3 regions of the Mesorhizobium sp. M0030 genome follow, and region 1 is predicted to be linked to each of the others. Evidence: predicted binding sites of a transcription regulator. Region 1 holds the regulator's gene; each other region holds the start of a gene.
What was found. The regulator PhoB, encoded in region 1, activates phosphate uptake and scavenging genes when phosphate is short. The targets are predictions, from matches to a motif close to TGTCATNNANCTGTCAT.

Region 1 (9,770 bases):
GGGCGGCGAGATCGGTGTCGAGAGCGCCGAAGGCAAGGGCTCGACCTTCTGGTTCACCGTGACATTGCCCAGGGCCGAGGAACAGACCGGACGGCGGATCATGCCGGTCGACGTGACCGGCTCACGGGTGCTGATCGTCGACGACAATGCCGTCAACCGATCGATCCTGAGCGAGCAGATGGCGTCATGGACCTTCGATTCCTGCGCCGCCGAAAGCGGACCCGAAGGGCTCAAGGTGCTGGTCGCCGCGGCTGCCTACGGCGTGCCGGTCGACTGCGTCGTGCTCGATTATCAGATGCCGGGGATGAGCGGCGCCGAAATGGCGCGCGTCGTGCGCAACACCGCAGGGCTGGCCGACACGCCGATCATCATGCTGACCTCGGTCGACCAGTCGCTCGCCAACACCAGCTATCGCGATCTCGGCATCGACGCCCAGCTGATCAAGCCGGCGCGTTCCTCGGTGCTTCTGGAAACGCTGGTCGCCACCATCCAGCGGCACCATCACAATATCACGGACGGCCGTGTGCTGCCGGCGGCAAGCAGCGGTTCCGGCGGCGGCAGGAACGAACCGTCGCCGGCAAAGCCGCCGCTCGCTGCATCGGAACGCGCCTTGCTGCAACCGCCGCCGGTTCGTGCCCGCGCCCGGGCCGCCGGGGATGAACGCCGGCTCGACATTCTCGTTGCCGAGGACAATGAGGTGAACCAGATGGTGTTCACCCAGATAATCGGCGAAACCGGCTACAGTTTCGAAATCGTCGGCAACGGCCGCAAGGCGCTCGACGCCTTCGGCCGGCTTAATCCGCGCATGATCCTGATGGACGTCTCGATGCCGGAGATGAACGGGCTCGAGGCCACCGCCGCAATTCGCCGGCTGGAAGAACATACGGGTATGCATATCCCGATCGTCGGCGTCACCGCGCATGCCTTGAAGGGCGACCGTGAGCGCTGCCTGGAAGCCGGCATGGACGACTATCTGCCCAAGCCGATCAGCCCCAGGGCGCTGCTCGAAAAGGTCGAGCGCTGGGTCGGCATATCAGGCGAAGCCCAACGAGACGCTGGATAGCAACCTGCGGCGCCGCCGGGATTCGGCCGCGCCGCAACAGCCAAGGATATGGTGCGATCGCACCATATCAAAGCTGGCGCCCAGTCAGGACAATGGTCGCAACGAAACCGCTCATTCAGTTACGGGCGGGAGCAAGCGACCGCCGACAAGAAACAGCGTCGAATCTACCCCAACGGACCTGTTTTTGGCGATGGCTCGGCCAAGATTCGCTCTGGTCACGGGCAACGCGCTCCCGTCCGGTTTTTCTTTCTCGGCATCGCGGCCTGCGGTGTGCCGGGACTTGATGCCAGCACGAATTGCGCAAGCGTCTGATTCCAGCGGCAACTTCCATTCCCACAAACCGGCTTAAAGGGTGCGGCCCACAAGACGTCTGTGCGACGTTACCGGGCTGACACGAAACTGTCATGCGACTGTAATAATCGAAGGCTATTGGCCTCAGCGGGCGCCGGTTTGAAGAGGGCGCCAAGAGACCATCTTCCGAACAGGAGCAGGCCACATGAAGAAATTCCTCGTTACGGCATCGGCCGTGGCGGTAGCGTTCGCCGCATCGTCCGGTGTCGCCGCTGCGCGTGACCAGATCCAGGTCGCCGGTTCGTCGACCGTGCTGCCTTACGCCAAGATCGTCGCCGAGCAGTTCGGCGAAACCTTCACCAACTTCAAGACCCCGGTGGTCGAGTCCGGCGGCAGCGGCGCCGGCATCAAGGAGTTCTGCAAGGGCGTCGGCGAAGACACGATCGATATCGCCAACTCCTCGCGCCCGATCAAGAAGGACGAGCTGAAGTCCTGCGCCGACGCCGGCGTCAAGGACGTCCAGGAAGTCCGCATCGGCTATGACGGCATCGTCTTTGCCACCGACATCAAGGGTCCGGACTGGGCGCTGGTTCCCGCCGACATCTACAAGGCGCTCGCCGCCAAGCTGGTGGTCGACGGCAAGCTGGTCGACAACCCGAACACCAAGTGGAACCAGGTCAATCCGAAGCTGCCCGACTGGGATATCGCCGCCTATATCCCGGGTGAGAAGCACGGCACCCGTGAAGTGTTCGAGACCAAGCTGCTCGACGCCGGCTGCGACAAGGCCGCTTTGAAGGCTGCCGGCATCGCCGACGACAAGGAAATCGGCAAGACCTGCATCGCCATCCGCAAGGACGGCAAGGCTGTCGACATCGATGGCGACTACACCGAGACGCTGGCCCGCATCGACTCCAACAAGACCGGCGTTGGCGTGTTCGGCCTCGCCTTCTACGAGAACAATGCCGACAAGCTGAAGGTCGCTACCGTGGAAGGCATCGTGCCTTCGACGCAGACCATCGCCGATGGCACGTACCCCGTGTCGCGGCCGTTGTTCTTCTACGTCAAGAAGGCGCATCTGGGCGTCGTTCCCGGCCTCAAGGAATATGTCGAGTTCTTCCTTGATGACCAGATGATCGGCCCGGAAAGCCCGCTCGCCCAGTACGGCCTGGTTTCCGCTCCCGACGCCGAACGTCAGGGCCAGCGCGACGCCTTCGCCGCCGGAAAGACGATGTAATCAACCGACCGGATCAGGGCGCGGACCAAATCCGCGCCATGATTTCGCCGCTTGCCGCAACGGTGGCGGCGATCTGAATTTTCCCTGGGGTGGGTGATGTCGTCCTTGCTCGTACTCGCCATAGTCATCGCCATAGGCGTGGTCGCTTTTGTGATCGGCCGCCAGCGCGCAGCGGCGCAGGATACCGGCAAGGTCAAGCCGCATTCGCGCGCGCATTATCATGGCTGGTGGGCCTTTCTGCTCGCGGTCCTGCCTGCCGTCCTGCTGCTCGCCGTCTGGGATATCGGCTCTTCCTTCTATCTCGACCGGCACATCCATGCCGCTTTGCCCGAGCGCACCGCCGACACAAAGGTGGCCAGCGAAGCGCTCGACGCCAGCCTGGTGAAGAGCCTGGCCAAGGGCCTGCGCCGGCTCGATGGCGATACCGCACTTCCCGCTACTTTCGCCGAATTGCAGCCGCTGCTCGCCGCCAAGGGCGTGGCACTGGCCAGCGACACACAGGACTATATGATCCCGATCGCGGTCGAGGCGAACCAGGTCCAGGACCGGCTCGGCCTGTTCGGCGCCGTGCTGACCTTCGCGCTGTCGGTCGCCGGCGCCTTCTATGCGCTGAGGCAGATCGCGCCGCGCGCCAGGGCGCGCAACAATGTCGAGAAGCTGATGCTGTGGGGGCTGCTTGCGGCCTCGACCATCGCCATCCTGACCACGGTCGGCATCGTGCTGTCGATGCTGTTCCAGACGATCACCTTCTTCGAGAGCGTATCGCCGATGAGCTTCTTCTTCGGCACGGTGTGGGATCCGCGTTTCGCCGCCGCCGGTTCCGGCGGCAGCCAGGGTCAGTTCGGCCTGATCCCGCTACTCGCCGGCACGCTCTACATCGCCGCCGTCGCGCTTCTGGTCGCAGTGCCGGTCGGGCTGATGTCGGCGGTCTACATGTCCGAATATGCCTCGCGCGGTGTGCGCTCGGTGGTCAAGCCGGCGTTGGAACTGCTGGCCGGCATTCCGACCATCGTCTACGGCATCTTCGCCGTTGTCACGCTCGGACCGTTCTTGCGCGACCTGTCGGCGGCACTCACCGGCGGCTCGCCCTTCATCCAGGGCCAGAGCATCTTCACCGCCGGTCTGGTGATGGGCGTCATGCTGATCCCGGTCGTGTCCTCTTTGTCCGACGACATCATCACCGCGGTGCCGCGCGCAATGCGTGACGGCTCGCTCGGCCTCGGCGCCACCCGCTCCGAGACGATCAAGCGGGTGATCCTGCCGGCGGCACTGCCCGGCATCGTCGGCGCCATCCTGTTGACGGCGTCGCGCGCCATCGGCGAGACGATGATCGTCGTGCTGGCGGCGGGCGTCGCCGCCAATCTGACGGCCAATCCGTTCGAGGCGATGACGACCATCACCGTCAAGATCGTCAACCAGCTGACCGGCGACCTCGAGTTCAACTCGCCGCAGACGCTGGTCGCCTTCGCGCTCGGCCTGACGCTGTTCGCGCTGACGCTGGTGATGAACATCGTCGCCCTCTACATCGTGCGCAAGTACCGGGAGCAGTACGAATGACCGACATCCCCCTGGACACGATGGCGGGCGCCGTCGCGCGACCGCGCCGCGACATCGGGCTGAAGGCGCGCTATGCCGCCGAACGCCGGTTCCGCATCTATGGCGTGATTGCGATCTCGGTGGGCCTGGCGTTCCTGGCCATCATGCTGATCACCATCGTCTCGAAAGGCTACACCGCCTTCTGGCAGACGACGGTGACGCTGCCGGTCACCTTCGACGAGAAGGTGATCGATCCCTCCGGCAAGCGCGCGACCGACCCTACCGTGCTGATCAAGGCGAACTATCCCAAGCTCGCCGAAAACGCACTGGTGGCCAAGCTCGGCATCGATCCGGCCAACAAGCCGATGATGCTGAAGCTCAAGGGCTTGCTGTCGGAAGGCGCCCGCGTCCAGCTGCGCGACATCGTCTCCGCCGATCCGTCGGTGATCGGCAGGACGCGTGACGTCGACATCCTGGCTGCCGCGAACCTCGACTCGGCCTTCAAGGGCCAGATCGACCTCGGCGTCGATGAAGCGCGCCGCAAGGTGTCCAACCAGCAGATCGACTGGATGAACAAGCTTAAAGCCGACGGCGTGATGGCCGAGCATTTCAACACCGGCCTGTTCACCTATGGCGCCTCCAGCCGGCCCGAAACGTCGGGCATGGGCGTGGCGATCATCGGCTCGTTCTACATGATGGTGATCGTGCTGTTGCTGGCGCTGCCGATCGGCGTCGCCGCCTCCATCTATCTGGAGGAGTTCGCCAAGAAGAACCGCTTTACGGACCTGATCGAAGTCAACATCAACAATCTCGCGGCGGTGCCGTCGATCGTCTTCGGTCTGCTTGGCCTTGCCGTGTTCATCAACTTCCTCGGCATGCCGCGCTCGGCTTCCTTCGTCGGCGGCCTGGTGCTGACCTTGATGACATTGCCGACCATAATCATCGCCACGCGCGCCGCCCTCGCCGCGGTGCCGCCGTCGATCCGCTCGGCGGCCCTAGGTCTCGGCGCCTCCAAGATGCAGATGGTGTTCCATCACATCCTGCCGCTTGCCGCCCCAGGCATCCTTACCGGCACCATCATCGGCCTGGCGCGTGCGCTCGGCGAGACAGCACCGCTGCTCTTGATCGGCATGGTCGCTTTCGTCGCCGATTATCCGACGACGCCTTTCGATCCGGCGACCGCGCTGCCGGTTCAGATCTATATGTGGGCAAACGAGGCTGAGCGCGCTTTTGTCGAGCGCATGTCCGGCGCCATCATCATCCTGCTCGTCTTCCTCATGGCCATGAACATCACCGCGATCGTGCTCCGGCGCCGCTTCGAGCGGCGCTGGTAGAAAAAAGGCAATTTGGTATGAACATCATGACCGAACAGTCCCTTGAGAATGCAGTGGGCGACAAAATGAACGCCAAGTCGAACGAAGTCATCAAGATGCGCGGCGACAAGGTCGGCGTCTTCTACGGCGAGAAGCAGGCGTTGTTCGACGTCAATCTCGACGTGCGTCAGAACCAGGTGACGGCGCTGATCGGCCCGTCCGGCTGCGGCAAGTCGACCTTCCTGCGCTGCCTCAACCGCATGAACGACACCATCGATTTGGCGCGGGTGACCGGCAAGATCACGCTCGATGAAGACGACATCTACGACAAGAACATCGATGTCGTCGAACTGCGCGCCCGCGTCGGCATGGTGTTCCAGAAACCCAACCCGTTCCCGAAGTCGATCTACGAGAACGTCGCCTACGGCCCGCGCATCCATGGGCTGGCCAAGCGCAAGTCCGACATGGACCAGATCGTCGAGCAGAGCCTGAAGAAGGCGGCGATCTGGAACGAGGTCAAGGACCGCCTGCAGGAGCCCGGCACCGGCCTGTCCGGCGGCCAGCAGCAGCGCCTGTGCATCGCGCGCGCCATCGCCGTGTCGCCGGAGGTGATCCTGATGGACGAGCCCTGCTCGGCGCTCGATCCGATCGCCACCGCCCGTGTCGAGGAGCTGATCGACGAACTGCGCCAGAACTACACGATCGTCATCGTCACCCACTCGATGCAGCAGGCGGCGCGCGTGTCGCAGCGCACGGCGATGTTCCATCTCGGCTATCTCGTCGAGGAGGGCGCCACCGACAAGATGTTCACCAACCCCGACGACAAGCGCACCCAGGACTACATTACCGGCCGCTTCGGCTGAGCCGTCCGGCGGGTGAATTTTCAGGCACGAGGACCAAGATCATGGGTGAACATACCGTCGCCTCCTTCGATGAAGAGCTCGGGCAGATCAGCAAGCTGATCCGCGACATGGGCGATCTGGCAGGCTCGATGGTCAGCGGCTCGACCAGGGCGCTGCTCAATTCGGACAATGCGCTGGCACAGCGTGTCGTTTCCGACGACGCCATCATGGATGCGCGCCAGCGCGAACTGGACGACCGCGCCATCACGCTGATCGCCAAGCGCCAGCCGATGGCCAACGATCTGCGCGCCGTGGTCGGCTCGATCCGCATGGCGGGCGACCTCGAGCGCATCGGCGACCTCGCCAAGAACATCGCCAAACGCGTCGGCACCGTGGGCTTGAGCGTCACGCCGCGCGACCTCTCGCACTCCATCGACGCCATGGCGCAACTGGTGCTGATCCAGGTGCAAGGCGTCGTCGAGGAATATGCCGCCACCGATGCGGCAGCGCTTGCAAAACTCAGGAATGACGACGAGCGCATCGACGTCAAATACACGTCCGTGTTTCGTGAGCTCTTGACCTACATGATGGAAGACCCTCGCAACATCACCGCCTGCACGCATCTCTTGTTCTGCGCCAAGAATCTTGAGCGCATCGGCGATCATGTCACCAACATCGCCGAAAATGCGTATTATGTGCTGACCGGCCAGCAATTGCCCGCCAATCGTCCGAAGCAGGACGAGACGGCGATGGCCACGCCGGCCTGATGAGGGTGAACTGCCTATGATCGCGCCACGCATCATGGTCGTGGAGGACGAGGAGCCACTAGGCGTGCTCCTCCGCTACAACCTCGAATCCGAAGGCTATCAGGTCGAGGTGGTGACACGCGGCGACGAGGCCGAGATCCGCCTGCAGGAAAACGTGCCCGATCTCCTGGTGCTCGACTGGATGGTGCCCGCTGTTTCCGGCATCGAGCTCTGCCGGCGGCTTAGAGTGCGGCCCGAAACCGAGCGGCTGCCGATCATCATGCTGACCGCGCGCGGTGAGGAAAGCGATCGCGTGCGCGGCCTGTCCACCGGTGCCGACGACTATCTGGTCAAGCCATTCTCGACGCCGGAGTTCATGGCGCGCGTGAAGGCGCTGCTGCGCCGGGCCAAGCCGGAAGTGCTGTCCAGCGTGCTCAAGGTCGGCGACATCGTGCTCGACCGCGAGTCGCACCGTGTCTACCGCAAGAAGAGCGAGATCAGGCTCGGACCGACCGAGTTCCGGCTGCTCGAATTCATGATGCGCCATCCCGGCCGCGTGTTCTCGCGCAGCCAGCTGCTCGACAATGTCTGGGGCGAGACGATCTACATCGACGAGCGAACCGTCGACGTCCATGTCGGGCGCTTACGCAAAGCGGTCAACAACGGCCGCATGCCGGATGTCATCCGTACCATTCGCGGCGCCGGCTACGCGATCAGGGAAGACTAGGATGCTGCGCGTCGCGCCGTTGCCGGCCATTCAGGCGACATGCTTGCCGGATTTGGCCTGAATGCCCGGCGCGAAAATCTCCTGATCGACGAAGCCGAGCGCGCGCATGGCACAGCCTTCGCGGATCAGCGGCAGCTCGTTGGGCTCGGTGTCGAAGGAGATCGATTTCGAGTGCTGGCCGCCGGCGGTCTGGGCGATCGCTTCGCGCAATGCCGGCTCGATCAGGTCGAAGGCGGCGGCGCTGACGCCAACCATGGCGACAGGCGCCGGGTCGATCAGCGCAAACAGGCTGCCGAGGCCGAAGCCGAGCGCCTCACCGGCCTTGCGATAGGCTTCGCGCTCCGGGCCATCGGTTTCGCGGGCGCGCGCGGCGAGTGCGCGCATATCAGCGTCGCCGATATCGACCGGCTCGGCATCTTCGCTCATCATTTTGGCGCTGCGCCAGATGGCGTAGTTTCCGGCATAGGCCTCGACGCAGCCGCGCCGCCCGCAGCGGCAGAGCGCGCCGCCCGGACGGTGGATCATGTGGCCGAACTCGCCGCCCGAGGAATGGGTGCCGGTGAACAGTTCGCCTTTCAGCACCAGCCCCATGCCGATGCCGTGCGACAAGAGGATCGCGATGAAATTGTCGCGGTAGCGCTCGGGCTGGCGCCATTGCAGGGCCACCGCCATCATATTGCAGTCGTTCTCCATGGTGGCAGGAATGCCGAATTCCGCTTCCAACATGTCGGCGAAGGCAATGTCGGTCAGTGGCGTGATTGGCGACCACAGCATGGCCCGCGCCTGCGAATCGGTGATGCCCTGGATGCCCATGGCAATGCGGGCGATGCTCTGGACATCGAGGTCCGGGTCCGCGAGACGCCGCCCGACGATTGCTACGCATTCGCCGATCAGCTCGTCGCGCGGCATGGTCAGCGTGTCGAGCCGGCGCTGTTCTTCCGCGACCACCTGGCCGGCATAGTCGATGACGGTGACGGAGAGGAAGTTCAGCGACAGCACCACGGTCATGACCGCCGCCGCTTCCGGGTTGAGGCCAAGGCCGACCTGCGGCCGGCCGCGTTTCAGCGAGCCGGTCTCGCCAGGCTTGCCTTCAATCAGGATGCCTTCTTGAATTAGATCAGACGAGATTGCCGATATCGTCGAATGGCTGAGGCCGGTGGTCGCCGCAATCTCGGTCCGCGACGGCTGGCCGGCCCGGCGCACGGCCGAAATCACCATCGCACGGTTGCGACGGCGCAGATCGTCGTGGCGGATCCCAACCGACATTTGTTTTCCTCCCGGCCTCCTCGCGCCTCATGATAGTGAAGGCGTTCGACGGCACCAGCCAAATATTGGCAGACGCCGGCAGCCCTGTCATTGTTTATTGCGGAGCTCGAAAAAATTCGGCAACGCCATCAGAATCCATCATAATCGATGTTGACAGTGCCTTATCATTGAACCAGTATTTTTTCGAGGCTCGAAAAAATGGAGCCTCTTTGTGCAGGCCTTCGGGCCGGTTTTGTCGCGCCGTGGGCGGCGCAGGGAGGGTTATAATGAACAGATTTGCAGCCGCCATGCTGGCGGGTGTCGCCATGTCGCTGGCGCTGATGTCGGTCGCGCAGGCGAAGGACAAGGTCATCGGCGTGTCGTGGTCGAACTTCCAGGAAGAGCGCTGGAAGACCGACGAGGCGGCGATGAAAACGGCGATCGAAGCCGCCGGCGACAAGTACATTTCGGCCGACGCGCAGTCCAATCCCGGCAAGCAGCTGACCGACGTCGAAAGCCTGATCTCGCAGGGCGCCAACTCGCTGATCATCTTGGCGCAGGACGCCTCGGCCATCGGCCCGGCGGTGCAGAAGGCGCTGGACGAAGGCATTCCGGTCGTCGGCTATGACCGCCTGATCGAGAACAAGGACGTCTTCTACCTGACCTTCGACAACAAGGAAGTCGGCCGCATGCAGGCCCGCGAAGTGTTCAAGGCGAAGCCCGAAGGCAACTATGTCTTCATCAAGGGCTCGGGCTCGGATCCGAATGCCGAT
Region 2 (9,770 bases), on a different contig from region 1:
AGACCTTTTTCAGTGTCAGAGCCGTCAATGGCAAGCGGCAATCGCAATCGAGGCGTTATTCGCGATCCGCCACCTTGCGACGGCGCGCTGGCTTGGCCGCAACGGACCTGACAGCAACGGACCTGGCAGGCACAGACCTGGCGACAGCAGGCTCGGCGGCCGCCGCCTCCTGACGATGCCCCATTTCGCGCATTTCGAGCGCCTTTTCACATTTGGCCATGTAGTCGCGCGTCATCGGCAGCGTGTCGTTCTTCTTGGCGATCTGGATCTGGAAGATCACCAGATCCTGCCAGCGGAAGGCGGCTTCCGAAGCCGCCAGATAGAACTCCCACATCCTGCAGAAGCGCTCGTCGTAGATGGCTTTGGCCTTGTCGCGGTTGGCGGCAAAGCGCTGGCCCCAATGCTTCAGCGTATCGGCATAGTGCAGCCGCAGAATCTCGATGTCGGTGACCACAAGCCCCGACTTCTCGATCGCCGGCATCACCTCCGACAGCGAGGGGATGTAGCCGCCCGGAAAAATGTACTTGCGGATAAAGGCGCTGGTCGCCCACGGCACGCCGGAGCGGCCGATCGTGTGCAAGAGCATGACGCCGTCGGGCTTCAACAGCGTCGCCGACTTGTCGAAGAAGGTGCGGAAGTGGTTGACGCCGACATGCTCGAACATGCCGACCGAGACGATGCGGTCGAAGCGTTCGTTGAGTTCGCGGTAGTCCTTGAGATCGAAATGCACGCGGTCCTGCAAGCCTTGCGCATGCGCCCGGTCGGTGGCGACGCCGTGCTGCTCGGTCGACAGCGTCACGCCTTGCACGTCGACATCGAAAGCCTTGGCGAGATAGAGGCCGAGCCCACCCCAGCCGGAGCCGATATCGAGCACGGTCTGGCCGGCCTTCAGCCTGAGCTTGGCGGCGATATGGCGTTTCTTGGCCATCTGCGCCTCGTCGAGCGTCATGTCCGGCTGTTCGAAGTAGGCGCAGGAATACTGCATGTCGTCGTCGAGGAAGAGCCGGTAGAGGTCACCCGACAAATCATAGTGGCGCTGCACGTTGCGGCGCGCCCGTGATGCGGTGTTGATCTGCTGCAGGCGGCGAAAGGCGTGGCGCAGACCCTCGATGGCCTTCGACCAGGTGGCGTCGATACCGCCACTGCCCATGTTCTGGAAGGCGATGCGCATCATACCCAGTACGCCGCCCTCGATGATGTCGAGTTCGCCGTCCATATAGGCTTCCGGCACGGCCAGCATCGGATCGAAGGTAATGGCGCGCTCGGCATGCGCGGTCTTGATGTGCATATGCACCGGCTCGCCGCTGCCGTCGCCGAAAACCACTGTCGAGCCCTTCGGGCCGGTGACTTTCAGATTGCCCGTACGCACCAGGCGGTCGAGAACGCGTTTCAACAGAATATTCATCACCAAATGTCCCCTCACGGTCAGACTGGCGGACCAATTCTGCAACAATATATAGGGGTTCGAAAAGTTCCATTTGGCCCAAAAATGCCCGGGCGAGAGGCCCGGGCATTGGTCCAGAAAGGCTGGATGACGAGGAAGTGATTGGAGCGCTGCTCCCCTCGCTTCCCGATCACGCCCCGTGCGGGATCAGGCGTTGTCTTCTTCGCCGCCTTCGAACTCGGTGTTCGGGTCGAAGAAGTTCTCCGGCCGTGCGTTGTCGTTGATGTCATCGCCATAGATGGCTTCGGCGGTGGTCAGCGTCTCGCCCTTGGCCTGGCGCTCGGCTTCGTCGGCCGTGCGGGCGATGTTGAGGCTGATGGTGACCTCGACTTCCGGATGCAGCGCAATCGCCACATTGGTGACGCCGATGGTCTTGATCGGCTGGTTGAGCTGGATCTGGTTGCGGTTGACCGAGAACCCTTCGGCGGTCAGCAGGTCGGCGATGTCGCGGGTCGACACCGAACCGTAGAGCTGGCCGGTCTCGCCGGCCGAACGTACGGCGATGAAGCTCTTGCCGTCGAGCTTTTCGGCAACCTGGCTGGCTTCCGACTTGCGCTCGAGGTTGCGGGCTTCGAGCTGCGCGCGCTGTCCTTCGAACTTCTTCTTGTTGGCTTCGTTGGCGCGCAGCGCCTTGCCCTGCGGCAAGAGGAAGTTGCGGGCAAAGCCGTCCTTGACCTTGACGGTATCGCCCATCTGGCCGAGGCGGGAAACGCGTTCGAGAAGAATCACTTGCATGGTCTTGTTCCTTCGTCTGGGCACCGACCGCGGGATCGGCGCCGAATTGAATGGAACAGGTCAGGAAGCTCTGAGCGCCTTGGCGCCGGTGTCGCTGTCCTGCCTGTCGCGGCAGTTAGAGGCTTTTCACCTCAACTCGGGATTTCAATGCACGTCGCCAAGAGTGGGCCCGGTTTTGGGACAACGACATGCATCATCAAATTACCCCTGCGGCGCCCGTCGCCGTGGGAGAAGGAAGCAGGCGGCGAACCGCCTGCTTCGGAGATCTTAGCGAACCACGTAGGGCAGCAGGCCGAGGAAGCGGGCGCGCTTGATCGCCTTGGCGAGTTCGCGCTGCTTCTTCTGGCTGACGGCGGTGATGCGCGACGGCACGATCTTGCCGCGCTCGGAAATGTAGCGCTGCAGAAGACGCACGTCCTTGTAGTCGATCTTGGGCGCATTGGCGCCAGAGAACGGGCAGGTCTTGCGGCGGCGATGGAACGGGCGCCGGGTCGGGATCTGATTGATGTCGACCATTATTCTGCACCTCCTTCAACGCCTTCGCGCGGACGGCGCGGACCACGATCGCCACCGGCATCGCCAAATGAGCGCGGCGGACGATCGCCACGGTCGCCGCGATCACGGTCGCCGAACGAGCGCGGACCACGATCGCCACGGTCGCGGTCGCCGAAGCCGCCGCGTTCCGAGCGCTCTTCGCGCTTCTGCATCATGGCCGACGGGCCTTCCTCATGCGCCTCGACCTTGACGGTCAGGAAACGCAGCACGTCCTCGGACAGGCCCATCTGGCGCTCCATCTCGTTGAGCGCTGCCGGCGGGCAGTTGAGGTCCATAAGCGTGTAGTAAGCCTTCCGGTTCTTGTTGACCCGGTAGGTGAGGGACTTCAGTCCCCAGTTCTCGACCCGGCCGACGGACCCGCCATTTGCGGAGATGACGCCCTTGTACTGTTCGACAAGCGCATCGACCTGCTGCTGCGAGAGGTCCTGCCGGGCAAGGAACACATGTTCGTATAGAGCCATAGTGGTTCAGTGCCTTTCTTCGTTTCTCTCCCGGATCCTCGCGGCAAAAGCCTCTGCAACTTCTCTGACCCGCTGATCCCGAGGGGCGGGGAAGAAAGGAGCATTTCGAGACGGTCGAGAGCGGAGACACGGGAGGCGGAAGCGCTTCTGGCTTCACACGAAGGTTTTGGGTAAAACCTCCGGCCCTCCGTTCAGCCCCCAGCAAGGACCGGCAGATTGCGGGCGTCTATAAAGCAAATTGGCTGGAAGGCAAGGGTAACGCATGCTCCGGACAGCGTCCTGGCGTCGCAGGGTTGGAAAAATACCAGGCATCAACTCGTATGCGGGGTACCACCGTTGATCGTTTCGGGGAAGAAGTCCGGAGCCGCCTTACGCTTGCCGAACATCATGTCGTATTGCAGCAGGCGGAAGTCGTTGATCGCCGGATCAACGTCCTTCTGCCGCGCCCAGTCCGGCGTGGCCTCACCTGACGGTGTCAAAAGCAGATTGCGGTCGACGACGCGATAGCGTTCGCGCAGCGCGCCCAGGAAGCCGGTGTAGTAGGGGTGCGTGATCCCGGCCGTTGTCAGGATGTGGTAGGGCAGGAAGGCCGGGCTCACCGCGCCCATATCCTGCGCCGGACCGGTGCGGTTAGACCAGATGACCAGCGGCGTCTGATGATGCTCCAGTGCCGCCTCCGGCGTCGGTTCCTTGCGCGGCGCGACATTGTCCTTCAGGTAACCGGTTTCGACATAGACGGGGCCGAGCGGCGGCAGATGGTCGCCGAAGAAGGCGATGACCGTCGGCCGCTCGCGCTTCTTCGCCCATTCGATCAATCGTTCGAGGCCACGGTCGGCATCGGCGGAGCCTTCGGCGTAGCTGAGCAGCGATTCCCGCGCCCATGTGCTGATCGGTGCCGCGACCTTGTGGGTCGGATTGTAATAGCGGTACGGCTCGTAGGGACCGTGGTTCTGCAGGCTGACGGCGAAGAAGAACACCGGCCGCTCGCTGGCGTCGGCCTCTGCGATGATCTCGTCGGTCATCGAGGCATCGGAAGCCAGCGGCCCGCGCTTTTCCAGTGGCGGCAGCGTCTCTTCCGAGCGGAAATCGTTGAAACCGAAATCGGCATAGACGGCGCCTCTGTTCCAGAACCAGTTGGTGCCCGGATGGATGGCGCGCGCCCGGTAGCCCTCGCTTTTCAGGAAGGTCGCCAGCGACGGCGTCGGCGTGCGCACATATTGCTGGTAGGGGATCGAGCCCGCCGGCAGGAAGGCATTGGAAAAGCCGGTCAGCGCCTCGAATTCGATGTTGGCGGTCATGCCGCCGAATTCCGGCGAAAACATATAGCCGGAACGCAGCGCCCGCACATTGGGGATCGGGTCAGGCGTGATTGTGACGCCGGGCAGCTTGGTCGGATCCCAGAAAGATTCGCTCATCACCACGATGATGTCGGGTTTCTCATCCGGTACCGAGGCCGCCACAGCAGGCCTGTCGATCGCGTCGATCGCCTTGTCGGAATAGCCCGCCGGCGCCGAGACATGCGCCATCGGCACGTTGAGCGCGAAGGCCAGCGCAAACCCGTTGGAGGCGTAGTTCTCCTTCTGGTCCCACATGATCGGGATGATCTGCAGCCGGTCGCGGGTCCACGAGAAGGTGGCGTAGTCCATGATTGAGACGAAGAAGGCGAGCAGCGGCACTGCCAGCGTCAGCCGCGCCAGCCGCCCTTTGCGGCTGAGGATCGGAACCTTGCGGCGCCACAACCGCCAGCCATAGATCAGCAGCGACAGGCCGGCGACGATGCCGACCGCCATGGCGAGCGCCGTCCAGGGCCGCTCGCGCACCAGGAGCGGCATCAGTGCCATGATCTGGCGCGAATAAAGAAAATCGGTTGGGTAGAGCGGATCGCCGAGATAATGCGACTTCTGATGCCCCACAAAGGCCAGCGCCAGCGTCAGCGGCGCCACGATCATCAGGCTCTGGTGACTGCGGCCAAACACGGCGTCCAGTCCCATCAGCACCAATGCAAAGACAATGATGGTGGTCCAGCCCGGCTTGAATGGCTGCAGGAAGAAGTCGACTGTGCCGAAGAAGTCGCCGCGCACGATCCATTCGATGGCGAACACCAGGATGGCGGAGGCAAGCAGCGTGACCAGACCGTAGCGGATGACCGGCCATCTGCGCCCCGGCAGGTAGCCGGTGGACGGATCGTCTTCCAAGAACTGTGGCGCGGGTACGGCCGCGCCCTTCCTGATCCTAGCCACGTCTCTTCCCCCGGCCCAAGCAACGCGTATTTCCACTCGCGCCACCGTTCTGTCATAGAACTGTCATGCAAAAGCTAGCGCCTGTGGCGAAAATAAGAAGAGCCAGCAAACGATTCGTGAGCGGTTTTCATCAGGTGTGATCGGCAAAAAGCCTTTGGGAACAGGGACTCGAGGTCAGCTCCGGTTCAAGCGAGAGCGGAAATGCCGCCTCCGGGCTTGACTTGACGGTCCGCCTTGCGTCACAGGCAGGAAAAATCAGCCGCTGGAGAGCGCCCAAATGGCCGTCGCATTCACCTTTCCGGGACAGGGCAGTCAGGCTGTCGGCATGGGCAAGGACCTCGCCGACGCCTTCCCCGAGGCACGCAGGGTGTTCGAGGAAGTCGATGATGCGTTGGGCGAAAAGCTGTCGAAACTGATCTGGGAAGGCCCGGAAGAGGCGCTGACCCTGACTGCCAATGCCCAGCCGGCGCTGATGGCGGTCTCGCTGGCGGGAATCCGCTCGCTGGAAGCGCGCGGCTTTTCGCTGAAGGACAAGGTTGCCTACGTTGCCGGTCATTCGCTCGGCGAATATTCCGCCCTTGCCGCGGCCGGTTTCGTTTCGGTCGCCGATGCTGCCCGGCTGCTGCGCATCCGCGGCAACGCCATGCAGGCGGCGGTGCCGGCCGGCGAGGGCGCCATGGCGGCGATCATCGGACTGGAACAGCCCGACGTCGAAGCCGCTTGCACCGAGGCCGCAACGGGATCCGGCCAGGTCTGCCAGATCGCCAACGACAATGGCGGCGGCCAGCTGGTGATCTCCGGCGCCAGGGCGGCGGTGGAACTCGCCGCGAAACTGTGCACCGAAAAGGGCGCCAAGCGGGCGCTGATGCTGCAGGTCTCCGCACCCTTCCATTCGGCGCTGATGGCGCCGGCGGCCGATGTCATGCGCGAGGCGCTGGCGGGCGTGACCAAGAATGCACCGGTCGTGCCCGTCGTCTCCAACGTCACTGTAGCCCCGACCCGCGACCCCGACGAGATCGCGCGCCGCCTGGTCGAGCAGATCACCGGCCGCGTGCGCTGGCGCGAAACGGTGGAGTGGTTCGGCGCCAATGGCGTCGCCACGCTCTTTGAGATCGGCGCCGGCAAGGTGCTTTCCGGCCTGGCGCGGCGGATCAGCCGCGACATCACCACATCGGCCGTCGGCACGCCGGCCGAAGTCGAGGCGGCGCTGGCCGCGCTTGCATAATCCACTGGCGATTCAACCTCTCCCGTGGGAAGGGTGTTCTCTTAAGATCAGGAGACGAAAATGTTCGAACTGACCGGCCGCAAGGCGCTCGTCACCGGCGCATCGGGCGGCATTGGCGAGGCGATTGTCCGGGTGCTGCATGCGCAAGGCGCCATTGTCGGCCTGCACGGCACCCGCATCGAGAAACTGGAGACCCTGGCCGGCGAACTCGGCGACCGGGTAAAGCTGTTCCCGGCCAATCTTGCCGACCGTGACGAGGTCAAGGCGCTTGGCCAGAAGGCCGAAGCCGAACTCGAAGGCGTCGACATACTGGTCAACAATGCCGGCATCACCAAGGACGGCCTGTTCGTGCGCATGGCGGACGCGGATTGGGACAGCGTGCTGGAGGTGAACCTCACCGCCGTGTTCCGGCTGACCCGCGAGCTGACCCATCCGATGATGCGCCGCCGCCATGGCCGCATCATCAACATCACCTCGGTGGTGGGCGTCACCGGCAATCCTGGCCAGACCAATTATTGCGCCTCCAAGGCCGGCATGATCGGCTTTTCCAAGTCGCTGGCGCAGGAGATCGCCACCCGCAACATCACTGTCAACTGCGTCGCCCCGGGCTTTATCGAATCGGCCATGACCGACAAGCTCAACGACAAGCAGAAAGACGCGGTAATGGCCGCGATCCCGACGCGCCGCATGGGCACGAGTGTTGAAGTGGCGTCGGCCGTCGCCTATCTCGCCTCCAACGAGGCAGCCTACGTCACCGGCCAGACCATCCATGTCAACGGCGGCATGGCCATGATCTGACGGGATATTGTCGGGTGATAAGAAGACATGGCCGGCTTGTGAAAAGAGACCATTTCGCCTTGGACCTCGGCCATTTTTCGTGTAATGCGGCCCGCAACCCGGCGGTTCGGGCAAAAACCGGTCCGGCATCGTTGCGTTTCCGGCAGGACCATCTTTCAGCTTGATTAGCGGCATTCTGCCCGCTAACGAAGACAGACAAACAAAAGACGAGGATGCCCCAAATGAGTGACACCGCAGAGCGCGTCAAGAAGATCGTCATCGAACATCTTGGCGTCGATGCCGACAAGGTGACCGAGCAGGCGAGCTTCATCGATGATCTGGGCGCGGACAGCCTCGACACGGTCGAACTCGTCATGGCGTTCGAAGAAGAGTTCGGCGTCGAGATTCCGGACGATGCGGCCGAGACCATCCTGACCGTCGGCGATGCCGTGAAGTACATCGACAAGGCTTCGGCCTGACACTATCCGCAGTCATCACCGGGGAGGACCTGCGATGAGGCGTGTCGTCGTCACGGGCCTTGGCCTGGTTTCGCCGTTCGGCATGGGCTTCGAGCACAGCTGGAAGGAACTTCTGACCGGCCGCAGCGCCGCCAAGCGCGTCACCGAGTTCGAAGTGGAAGATCTTGCCTGCAAGATCGCCCACGTCATTCCTCGCGGTGACGGCACCAACGGCACGCTCAATCCCGAAGCCGTGCTCGAGCCCAAGGAACTGCGCAAGATCGGCGACTTCATCCTTTACGGGATTGCGGCCGCCGACGAAGCGCTGAAGGATTCCGGCTGGGAGCCCAGCACCGAAGCCGAGCGCTGCGCCACCGGCGTCATGATCGGCTCCGGCATTGGCGGCCTCGAGGGCATCGCCGAGAACGCTATCATCCTGAAAGAGCGCGGACCGCGCCGTATCAGTCCATTCTTCATTCCCGGCAACATTATCAACCTGGTATCTGGCCAGGTATCGATCCGGCATGGGCTGAAAGGCCCCAACCACGCCGTCGTCACCGCCTGCTCGACCGGCGCGCACGCCATTGGCGATGCCGCCCGGCTGATCATCTTCGGCGATGCCGACGTGATGCTGGCCGGCGGCGCGGAATCGCCGGTGACCAGACTATCGCTTGCCGGCTTCGCTGCTTGCCGGGCACTGTCCACCGACCGCAACGACACGCCTGAGAAGGCCTCGCGTCCCTATGACCGCGACCGTGACGGCTTCGTCATGGGCGAGGGCGCCGGCGTCGTGGTGCTGGAAGAACTCGAACACGCCAAGGCGCGCGGCGCCAAGATCTATGCCGAGGTCACCGGCTACGGCCTGACCGGCGATGCCTATCACATCACCGCACCGGCCGAAGACGGCGACGGCGCCTTCCGCTGCATGACGGCGGCGCTGAACCGGGCCAAGCTGACGCCCGCCGACGTCGACTACATCAACGCGCACGGCACCTCGACCATGGCCGACACGATCGAACTCGGCGCCGTCGAGCGGCTGGTCGGCAACGCCGCCTCGAAAATCTCGATGTCGTCGACCAAGTCGTCGATCGGCCATCTCTTGGGTGCCGCGGGTGCCGCCGAGGCGATCTTTTCGATCCTCGCTATCAGAGACAACATCGCGCCAGCTACCATCAATCTTGACAACCCGGAACGCGAAACCGCGATCGATCTTGTTCCGAACACGCCACGGCATCGCCAGGTCGACGTGGCGCTGTCCAACTCCTTCGGCTTCGGCGGCACCAACGCTTCGCTGGTATTCCAGCGTTATACAGGCTGATTGCGGTATCGACCGGCGCGCCAGCGGTCTGTCGTCAATTTTGCCATATTCAAGCCTACTCTGCCGCTGGGGATTCGTCGCATCGGCCTGAAACCGAAGGCGCTTTTTTAAAAGCACGATGCGTAGGCTTGAAATGTTAGGGCACGCTGTGCGTCCAATCGGGCGCATGGTCGCTCTAAGAGATCAGATGGTAGGGCGCTAATGAACACCAATCCGGGCGGCAGCGGACAATTCGGACAAAACCAGCAGACCGGCCCGATCGTGCCGAAGACCGCGGCCGAAGCTTTGCGCCCGGAAGCCGGCACACCACCACCAAAGCGCTCGCGCGCCTCGCGCAGCCAAGTCGTCGTGTTCATGAACTTCGTCATCTCCGCGGTGATGTTGATGATCCTCGCCGCCGGCGTTTCGCTCTATTTCGGCAAGCAGGCATTCAACGAACCGGGCCCGTCGGTGGCCGGCGACACCTTCCTGGTCAAGCCGAGCACCGGCGTCCAGGATATTGCCGACCAGCTCGAACGGCGTGGGCTGATCAGCGATGCCCGCATCTTCCGCATCGC
Region 3 (9,770 bases), on a different contig from region 1:
GCGGCTCGGACCTGCACTACTACAACCATGGCGGCTTCGGCGTGGTGCGCCTGCGCGAGCCGATGATCCTCGGACATGAGGTCGCCGGCACGGTGAAGGCGCTTGGCGCCGGCGTCTCCAGCCTCGTGGTCGGCGACCGCGTCGCGATTTCGCCCAGCCGGCCCTGCAATGCGTGCCGCTACTGCCTGCAGGGCGTGCAGAACCAATGCCTCGACATGCGATTCTACGGCAGCGCCATGCCGATGCCGCACATACAGGGGGCCTTCCGCCAGCGCCTCGTCGCCGAGGCTTGGCAGTGCCACAAGATCGCCGACTATGTCTCCATCAACGAAGCCGCCTTTGCCGAGCCGTTCGCGGTAACGCTGCATGCCGTCAACCGCGCCGGCTCGCTGCTCGGCAAGCGGGTCTTGGTCACGGGCTGCGGGCCGATCGGTGCGCTCAGCATCCTTGCCGCACGTGTCCACGGCGCGCGTGAGATCGTCGTCACCGATGTCATGGACGCGGTTCTGGCCAAGGCCAACGAGATCGGCGCCGACCGCACCATCAATGTCGCCACAGATGCCGACAAGCTCGCTGGCTACAATGTCGAGAAGGGCAGTTTCGACGTCATGTTCGAATGCTCCGGCAATGAGCGCGCGGTGCGAGCCGGGCTCGATGTGCTGAAGCCGCGCGGGGTGCTCGTGCAGCTCGGCCTAGGCGGCGACATGTCGCTGCCTCAGAATCTCATCGTCGCCAAGGAGATCGAAATGCGCGGCTCCTTCCGTTTCCACGACGAGTTCGCGCTGGCCGTCGATCTGATCAACAACCGTCGCGTCGACGTCAAGCCGCTGCTGACCGGCATCTATCCGATGGACGAGGCGGTTGCGGCCTTCGAGATCGCCGGCGACCGCAACAAATCGATGAAGGTACAGATCGCCTTCGCCTGAGCATGGCGAGACACCCGCTATTAACCTTGCCCGCTCGGCATCTTGCCGCTAGAAGAGCCGTCCCGACATCCATTTCGAGCTTCATTTTGCCTCAGTAACCGCCGGTCTCGCCAACTCCCCTGATCACGCTTGGCAGGGCGCCGCATTAAGCGGTGCCTGCTCCATTTCACGTGTTCCTCAGGCGGCGGTTCGAGACCGGTTTGGCACTGCTGAACCGTTGTCGCGCGCTTTGCCGCCCGTGACAGCTGATTTCCGACATAGCTAGCTCTCGCCACGCCGTGCCCGCATGGGCATCTCGCCATTGCCGACCTGAAGAACTTCCACACTGGAAGGTCTTCCGGCTTGTCCCAACATCTCGCTATCCACTGGGCAATCGCGCCCGAAATCGCACCTCGACCCCTGATCCACTGCAACCGCTGCGGCGCCGTGAAAGCCTATCGCTGCAGCGACAAATTCCGCGTCAACGCCAATGGCAAACGCATTGATGTCTGGCTGATCTATCGCTGCATCGACTGCGACAATTCGTGGAATTTCGGCATTTTCGAACGCTGCAACCGCCGCGACATCGAACCCGCGCTGCTGGCAGCGCTCGAAAGCAACGATCCGGCCCTCGCCCGCCGCCATGCCTTCGATGTCGTGGCTTTGCGAAACCGGGTCGGCCGCGTCGAGGAGTTTCCCGATGTCGCCGTTCACAAACACCGGCTCGGCGGCGAAGGCCGACCCGCAGCCGCGCTTGAAATCAGGCTTGGGCTGGAAATGCCGACATCGCTGCGGCTCGACCGTCTGCTCGCCGGCGAACTCGGCATCTCCCGATCAAGGCTTCAGGCGCTGGAGGAGAAACGATTGCTGTTTGTCGTTTCCGAAGGCGCCAGGGCTTTGCGCAAGCCGGCTCGCGATGGCACGATCGTGCGAATTGATCTCTCCGGCGAAGCCGACCGAGAAACCATCATCTCAAGGGCGAGCAGATAATCGAAATAGGGCGAAGCACATCGGTGCTTCGCCCCTCTCGAATTTAGACAATCAGACGATTACGCCGCGCCCACAACCTTGGCCGACTTCTCGAAGCGCTTGCGCTCGTTCGGGTCGAGATAGAGCTTGCGCAGGCGGATGGTCTTCGGCGTCACCTCGACCAGCTCGTCGTCCTGGATCCAGGCCAGCGCGCGCTCCAGCGTCATGCGGATCGGCGGCGTCAGCTTCACCGCCTCGTCCTTGCCGGCGGCGCGGATGTTGGTCAGCTTCTTGCCCTTCAGCACGTTCACTTCGAGGTCGTTGTCACGGCTATGGATGCCGATGATCATGCCCTGATAGACCTTGACGCCCGGGTCGATGATCATCGGGCCGCGGTCTTCGAGGTTCCACATGGCATAGGCCACTGCCTCGCCCTGTTCGTTGGAGATCAGCACGCCGTTGGTGCGGCCCGGCAGTTCGCCCTTGTAGGGCTGGTAGGCGTGGAACAGCCGGTTCATCACGGCGGTGCCGCGCGTGTCGGTCAACAGTTCCGACTGGTAGCCGATCAGTCCGCGCGTCGGCGCGTGGAAGACGATGCGCTGACGGTTGCCGCCCGAAGGCCGCAGCTCGACCATCTCGGCCTTGCGCTCCGACATCTTCTGCACGACGATGCCGGCGTGCTCCTCGTCGACGTCGATGACGACTTCCTCGACCGGCTCCAGCAATTCACCGTTCTCGCCCTTCTGCATGACGACGCGCGGACGCGACACGGCGATTTCAAAGCCTTCGCGGCGCATCGTCTCGATCAGCACGGCCAGCTGCAATTCGCCGCGGCCGGAAACGAAGAACGAATCCTTGTCGGGCGATTCCTCGATCTTGAGCGCGACATTGCCTTCGGCTTCGCGCAGCAGGCGGTCGCGGATGACGCGGCTGGTCACCTTGTCGCCTTCAGTGCCGGCGAGCGGCGAATCGTTGACCAGGAAAGACATGGTCACGGTTGGCGGATCGATCGGTTGCGCATGCAACGCCTCGGTCACCGCCAGGTCGCAGAACGTGTCGGCGACGGTGCCTTTGGACAGGCCGGCAATGGCGACGATGTCACCCGCCTGCGCCTCTTCGATCGGCTGGCGCTCGAGGCCACGGAACGCGAGGATCTTGGAGATGCGCCCGGTTTCGATCTGCGTGCCGTCATGGTGGAGCACCTTGACCGCCTGGTTGGACTTCAGCGTGCCGCTCTCGATACGGCCGGTAATGATGCGGCCGAGGAACGGATTGGCTTCCAGGATGGTGCCGATCATGCGGAACGGGCCGGGATGAACGGTCGGCTCCGGCACATGCTTGATGACGAGGTCGAACAGCGGCGCCAGGCCCTGGTCCTTCCGGCCTTCCGGATTTTCCGAGACCCAGCCATCGCGGCCAGAACCGTAGAGGATCGGGAAGTCGAGCTGCTCGTCGGTGGCGTCAAGCGCTGCAAACAGGTCGAACACCTCGTTGACCACTTCGACGTGGCGGGCGTCCGGACGGTCGATCTTGTTGATGACGACGATCGGCTTCAGGCCGACCTTGAGCGCCTTGCCGACGACGAACTTGGTCTGCGGCATCGGGCCTTCGGCCGCGTCGACCAGCACGATCGCCGAATCCACCATCGACAGGATGCGCTCGACCTCACCTCCGAAATCGGCGTGGCCGGGGGTGTCTACGATGTTGATGCGGGTGTCCTTCCAGTCGACCGAGGTCGCCTTCGCCAGGATGGTGATGCCGCGTTCCTTTTCGAGGTCGTTGGAATCCATGGCGCGCTCGGCGACGCGCTGATTGTCGCGGAAGGAACCGGATTGCCGCAGCAATTGGTCGACGAGGGTGGTTTTTCCATGGTCGACGTGCGCGATGATCGCGATATTACGAATTTTCATTTTGTGGTCTCGGGAGCGTTGCAGGCAGCAGGCCAAAAGGCGCCGCCTCTTTCGGTTGCGCGGCTCATACAGGGTTTTTCGCAATTGCGAAAGAGGAGGCGCACCACCAAATACTCATCAAATCTTAAGCATCTCGGTGTGAGATGGTTTTGTTAACCAAGGCGGGAACCTTTCTGGGCCCGGGTAGTTCGAAATTCATGACCGACAAACTCAACCGATTTTGGCCACTCATCGCTTCGGTCGCATTTGCTGCCCTGCTGGCGGCCAATGCCGCTCAATCGGCCGCCACGGTGAAGGAAGCCAATCCGGCTTCGTCGTCCGACCGGACGGCCGAGCAGATGTTTGCCGACGCCCCTGATGGCGTCGACCCCGTGGTCACCGGCCCGGTCAGCGCCTCTTTCAAGCAGAGGCAGCAGGTTGCAGGCTGCGACAGCGCGGTGTGGCCGAAGATTCCGACGGTTTGCTACCCGGACTGACGGCTGCCATTCCAGGCATAGCGATCCTTCGCACCGACCCAAAGGCTTACGCCGACCGCACCGGATCGAGCGTCACCTTGTAAAGCTCGATGTCGTCGCGATCCATCAGCCGCACGGTCAGCTGCTCTGTCGCCCCTGAAATGTCCACCAGGCCAAAGAACTGCAGGCCGGCCGAGGGTGGCAGGTTCTGGCCCTGTTCGGTGGTCGGCGCCTTGATGAATTTCAGCTCCGGGCCGAAGGTCATGTCGAAATCATTGGGACCGAAGGTACCGGCGTGGATCGGGCCCGAGACGAATTCCCAGAAAGGATTGAAATCCTGGAACCGCGCCTTGTCGGGGTTGTAATAGTGCGCCGCCGTGTAGTGGACATCGGCGGTCAACCAGACCGTGTTGGTGATGCCGGCAGTCTTGATGTAGCGCAACAGGTCGGCGATCTCGAGCTCGCGGCCTTTGGGCAGGCCATTGTCGCCATTGCTGATGGCTTCCGCGCCGACCTTCTTGGCGCCGTCGTCCCAGACGACGAGGCCGAGCGGCATGTCGGCGGCAATGATCTTCCAGGTCGCCCTGGAATTCGTCAGCTCGCGCTTCAGCCATTTCGTCTGCTGTTCGCCCAGCATGCGTGACTGCGGCGTCATGTCCTCCTGCATGTCGGGGCCGTTCGGGCCGCGATAGGAGCGCATGTCGAGGAAGAACACGTCGAGCAGCGGCCCATGCGCGATCTTGCGGTAGACGCGGCCGGGCTCGGACGGCTCGTAGCGGATCGTCGTCATCTCATGGAAGGCGCGCGCCGCACGCGCCGCGAGCACATAGATGGATTTTTCGGTGTAGCGGCTGTCGGCGCCGAGATTCTTCGAATCCGACCAGTTGTTCAGCACCTCGTGATCGTCCCACTGGTAGAAGGTCGGGCAGATGGCGCTCAAGGCCAGAACGTTTTTGTCCATCATGTTGTATTTCCACTGGTCGCGGTACTCATCCAGCGTCTCGGCCACCTTGCGCTTGCCGTCGATCAGGACGACGTTTTTCCACTTGCCGCCGCCAGGCAGGTCTACCTCGTCCTTCATGGCGCCATCGGCATAGATGGTGTCGCCGGAATGCAGGAAGAAATCCGGCGTGTGCCTGGCGATGGTGGCGTAGGTTTTCATGCCGGTCTCATCGATTCCCCAGCCCTGGCCGGCCGTGTCGCCCGACCAGGCGAATTTTATGTCGCGCTTCGAGGCGGGTGCTGTGCGGAAACGGCCGACGATCGGTTCGGAAACGGCGTTGATATCCGACAGGTCGGCGGCAGTCATCCGGTAGAAGATATCCTGGTCGGAGGCGAGGTCGGTAAGCAGGCGCTTGACCGTGAAGTCGCTGGCCGGCGAGGTATCGAGCGGCGCCAGCCGCGTCGCATTGGCGAAGTTTTCCGTCGACGACACTTCGAACATGACGCGCGAAGGCCGGTCGGTGCGCGTCCACACCATGCCGCTCGAGGCATCGACATCGCCGGACTGGACGCCATGGGTGAAGGCCGGGCGCTGGCTGGCGCGCGAATAATAGGGCAAAGCGAGCCCCGATGCGCCGAGCAGACCGGCGGCGCTGGCAGAGGTGACGAAAGCGCGGCGGGTCAACGAGATCTTGTTCATGGCTGTCTCCTGATGGCTTCGAACGGTGCCAGCAAGCTCCAGCTTCAATGCTTCAGCCACATCTCGGGAAGATGAAACTTTGATAACAATCGACAGGTGATCTCCGCCCTTGAGGGGGGAGATGTCGCCGAAGGCGACAGAAGGGGGTCGCCTCGCTTGGAGCGCCGACCTCTGCGCAAGAGGCTGAGTCCGGTCGCACGGACCCCCTCTGGCCGCTTCGCGGCCATCTCCCCCCTCAGGGGGGAGATTAGTACCGCGCCTTACGCCGCTTGCGGCTCCGGATCGAAAGCCGGCCTGCTCGTATTGATCAGCAGCGACAGACACGCAGCCACGATCGCCGTCATGCCGGCGATCAGGAAGGCCAGTTCGTAATTGCCCTGCAATTCGCGCATGGTGCCGCCGAAGGCAGCGGCGGTGGCGGCGCCGACCTGGTGGCCGGCTACGATCCAGCCGAACACGATCGGGCCGCTGCGGTCGCCGAAGGCCTCGTTGGCGAGCCTGAGCGTCGGCGGCACGGTGGCGATCCAGTCCAGACCGTAGAGCACGGCGAAGATGATCAGGCTGGTCGCCGAGAAGCCGGAATAGGGCAGATAGATCAGCGCCAGACCGCGAATGCCGTAGTAGACGCCGAGCAGCTTGCGCGGGTCGAAACGGTCGGTGAGCCAACCCGACAAAGTCGTGCCGATCAGGTCGAAAATGCCCATCAGCGACAACAGGCCCGCGGCCTGCACCTCGGGGATGCCCATATCGCCGCAGAAGGAGATCAGATGCGTGCCGACCAGCCCGTTGGTGGTGAAGCCGCAGATGAAGAAGGTGGCGAACAGATACCAGAAGACGCGGGTGCCGGCAGCGCGGCGCAGCGTGTTCAGCGTATGCGCCAGGAAATTGCCTTGCGATGCCGGCGATACCGGCGGCACGTCATCGGTCCCGGCGCCATAGCGCACCATGCCGATCGAAGCGGGACGCTCCGGAACCAACAGCCAGACCAGCGGCAGAAGACAGGCGGTGGCGATCGAGACGGCGGTAGCGACGGGCTGCCAGCCGCCCGACTGGGCGAGCGATGCCAGCAGCGGCAGGAACACCAAGAGGCCGGTGGCGCTGGAGGCCGACATCAGCCCCATCACCAAGCCGCGATTGGTCTTGAACCAGCGGTTGACGATGGTGGCGCCGAGCACGGTGGCGACCGCGCCGGAGCCGACACCTGAAAACACGCCCCAGGTGAGGAACAGATGCCATGGCTCGGTCATCAGCAGGCTGAGCGCGGTCGAGCCCGACATGATCACAAGCGAGGCAAGCAGCGTGCGGCGCAAGCCGATACGCTCCATCAATGCGGCGGCAAACGGCCCGGTCAGGCCGTAAAGGAAGATGCCGATCGCGGCGGCAATCGAAACCGTATCGCGCCCCCAGCCGAAGCTTTTATCCAACGGCAGCATCATCACCGAGGGTGCGGAACGAAGCCCGGCCGCGATCAACAAGCAGAGGAAGATGACGCCAACCACGACGAAAGCGTAGCGCTGGCCAAAGGGACGGGATTGAGCTATCATGTTACTGACCGGTACGGGGTGAGGACATGTATACGTACCGATCGGTAACACGTCAATCGAGTCATACCATGCCAACGGACAAAAATATTGAACTGACCATCAAAGACGGTCATGCAGCCGCACCGCCCAAGGCTGCCAAGAAAATCCTCGACGTGGCGTACGACCTGTTCTACCGCCGCGGCATCCGGGCGATCGGCGTCGACGAGATCGTCAAGCGCGCCGGCGTCACCAAGCCCAGCCTCTACCGCAGCTTTCCCTCCAAGGACGAGCTCGCCGCTTCCTATCTCAGGCAATATGACCGTGAGTATTGGGAGCGTTTCGACGAAGCCGTGGCTGCCCATCCCGGCGACCCGCGGGCACAGCTCAGGGCTTTCCTGACTCGCGTCGGCAAGCGCACGCAAAGGCCGGACTATCGCGGCTGCGGCATGACCAACGCGGCGGTGGAATATCCCGAACATGGCCATCCGGCGCGTGTCGTCAGCGAGGCCAACAAGCAGGAGCTGCGCCACCGCCTGCGCGCCATGGCCGCAGCGATGGGCGCTAAAGACCCTGACACGCTCGGGGACGGCCTGCTGCTGTTGATCGAAGGCGCCTATATCAGCGGCCAGCTCTTCGGCCTCGGAGGCCCGGCGGCAGCGGTCGCCCGCAACGCCGACCTGCTGATCGAGGCGAGCTTGAAGAAATAACATTTCGAACGTGGCGCCGCCCCTCACCTGCCGGCATCCTTTCCCGGAAATGGGGCGAGGAACGCTCTCATCACGATTTCGCCAATTGCCAGCGTTGCAAGGTTGTCGCCAGCGGCGCAGCCGGCCACTTCTCCCGTTCAGGGGGAGAATTGCCCGGCAGGGCGATTTGGGCGGCGCCAACGTTGAGATTGGCACGCTAGGCCGGCCGCAGATTTGGCGATAGGCTGGGGCGAACTTCACGGGAGACGTCCGCATGCGAACCCTGCTGCTTGTTCCATTCGCCCTCGCCGCCCTATCCCAAACCGCCCATGCCGACGGAATATCCAGCGTCTACACCGACCTCGACTCGCAAAAGGATTGCGTCACCTATGCGCAGGCCGAGGAAGGTGACGGCGACTGGGCCGAACTCGCCTGCTCCGGCTATCGCGGCTATCCCGTGCTGATCGCCTATGACGATGCGCGTGAATCGCTATTCTACGGGTTTCCGCCCGGCGGCGAGATGACCTCGGTCTGGGAGAGCTTTTCCGGCTTCAACTCGTCAGGCGCCAAGGTCGAATGGCGCATCGAGACCAAGGGCGACGTTGCCGTTCCGTTCGCGGTGATCCACCGCCGCTCGATCAGCAATCCCGAGGATGAGAACAAGCCGACCGAAGTGCTGCTCGTCGCCAAGGTCGCCCAGATGGAAGCCCGCGACGGCTGCACCATCGGCCTCGTGCTGGCCACCGGCAACCCGCAGGCCAATGACCAGGCGCGCAAGCTGGCGGACGAGGCGAAGAGTTTCGCCTGTGGCAGGGACAAGCACGCCGTCATCGGCAACGTGCCGGCGTTTGGTCGGGTGGATAACTAGCCACGTGGGTGCAAGGCACCCCCCTCTGCCCTGCCGGGCATCTCCCCCTCAAGGGGGGAGATTGGCAGCTTCGCTGGCGGCGCTTTTTCTTTCGGCGCTGAAAATTGACGAAAGCCGTTGCGACATCCGATCTCCCCCCTTGAGGGGGAGATGGCCGGCAGGCCAGAGGGGGGTGCCTCGCGCTGGCGTTTGCCGCTTACTTGAACGAGACGCAGGCCTCTCTCGGCGCTACTTTGCCGCCTTCGCCCGTGCGATCGCGTCGACGATCATCTTCTTGGCGTATTTGGAATCGTGCCAGCCTTCGATCTTGACCCATTTGCCGGGCTCGAGATCCTTGTAGTGCTCGAAGAAGTGCTGGACCTGGTCGCGGGTGATCTCGGGCAGCTGCGTGTATTCGGTGACGTTTTCGTAGCGCAGCGTCAGCTTCGGCGACGGCACGGCAATGACCTTCTCGTCCTGGCCGGCATTGTCTTCCATCACCAGCACGCCGATCGGTCGCACATTGATGACGCAGCCCGGCACCAGCGCGCGCGTGTTGCAGACCAGCACGTCGATCGGGTCGCCGTCGCCCGACAGCGTGTGCGGCACGAAACCGTAATTGCCGGGGTAGCGCATCGACGTATGCAGGAAACGGTCGACGAACAGCGTGCCGGCCTCCTTGTCCATCTCGTACTTGATCGGCTCGCCACCGATCGGCACCTCGATGATGACGTTGATGTCCTCGGGCGGGTTCTTTCCGATGGCAATGGCTTCGATACGCATGCTTAAATCCCTCTCTCGATCTCCAAGATCGATAGCGGGCGGCGCGGCAT

Region 2: NKJ80_RS04785 (LTA synthase family protein) is a predicted target of PhoB. The motif match lies at 5,486-5,502, and genes of this name have one in related genera.
Region 3: NKJ80_RS13100 (alkaline phosphatase D family protein) is a predicted target of PhoB. The motif match lies at 5,953-5,969, and genes of this name have one in related genera.

What each region holds. Positions count from the first base shown of each region.
Region 1 is NZ_JAMYVE010000009.1:84,396-94,165, forward strand. Features, by position in the region: gene NKJ80_RS18820 (PAS domain-containing hybrid sensor histidine kinase/response regulator) at 1-1,063, shown strand, start outside; gene NKJ80_RS18825 (substrate-binding domain-containing protein) at 1,560-2,588, shown strand; gene pstC (phosphate ABC transporter permease subunit PstC) at 2,685-4,145, shown strand; gene pstA (phosphate ABC transporter permease PstA) at 4,142-5,458, shown strand; gene pstB (phosphate ABC transporter ATP-binding protein PstB) at 5,476-6,300, shown strand; gene phoU (phosphate signaling complex protein PhoU) at 6,342-7,046, shown strand; gene phoB (phosphate regulon transcriptional regulator PhoB) at 7,063-7,752, shown strand; gene NKJ80_RS18855 (ROK family protein) at 7,783-9,018, opposite strand; gene xylF (D-xylose ABC transporter substrate-binding protein) at 9,285-9,770, shown strand, end outside.
Region 2 is NZ_JAMYVE010000002.1:189,256-199,025, forward strand. Features, by position in the region: gene NKJ80_RS04765 (cyclopropane fatty acid synthase) at 56-1,405, opposite strand; gene rplI (50S ribosomal protein L9) at 1,592-2,179, opposite strand; gene rpsR (30S ribosomal protein S18) at 2,447-2,695, opposite strand; gene rpsF (30S ribosomal protein S6) at 2,695-3,195, opposite strand; gene NKJ80_RS04785 (LTA synthase family protein) at 3,507-5,435, opposite strand; gene fabD (ACP S-malonyltransferase) at 5,713-6,660, shown strand; gene fabG (3-oxoacyl-[acyl-carrier-protein] reductase) at 6,721-7,458, shown strand; gene NKJ80_RS04800 (acyl carrier protein) at 7,680-7,916, shown strand; gene fabF (beta-ketoacyl-ACP synthase II) at 7,951-9,213, shown strand; gene mltG (endolytic transglycosylase MltG) at 9,415-9,770, shown strand, end outside.
Region 3 is NZ_JAMYVE010000005.1:213,858-223,627, forward strand. Features, by position in the region: gene NKJ80_RS13080 (L-idonate 5-dehydrogenase) at 1-926, shown strand, start outside; gene NKJ80_RS13085 (DUF1062 domain-containing protein) at 1,269-1,895, shown strand; gene typA (translational GTPase TypA) at 1,955-3,784, opposite strand; gene NKJ80_RS13095 (hypothetical protein) at 3,982-4,260, shown strand; gene NKJ80_RS13100 (alkaline phosphatase D family protein) at 4,307-5,881, opposite strand; gene NKJ80_RS13105 (MFS transporter) at 6,142-7,425, opposite strand; gene NKJ80_RS13110 (TetR/AcrR family transcriptional regulator) at 7,494-8,111, shown strand; gene NKJ80_RS13115 (hypothetical protein) at 8,365-8,958, shown strand; gene ppa (inorganic diphosphatase) at 9,187-9,720, opposite strand.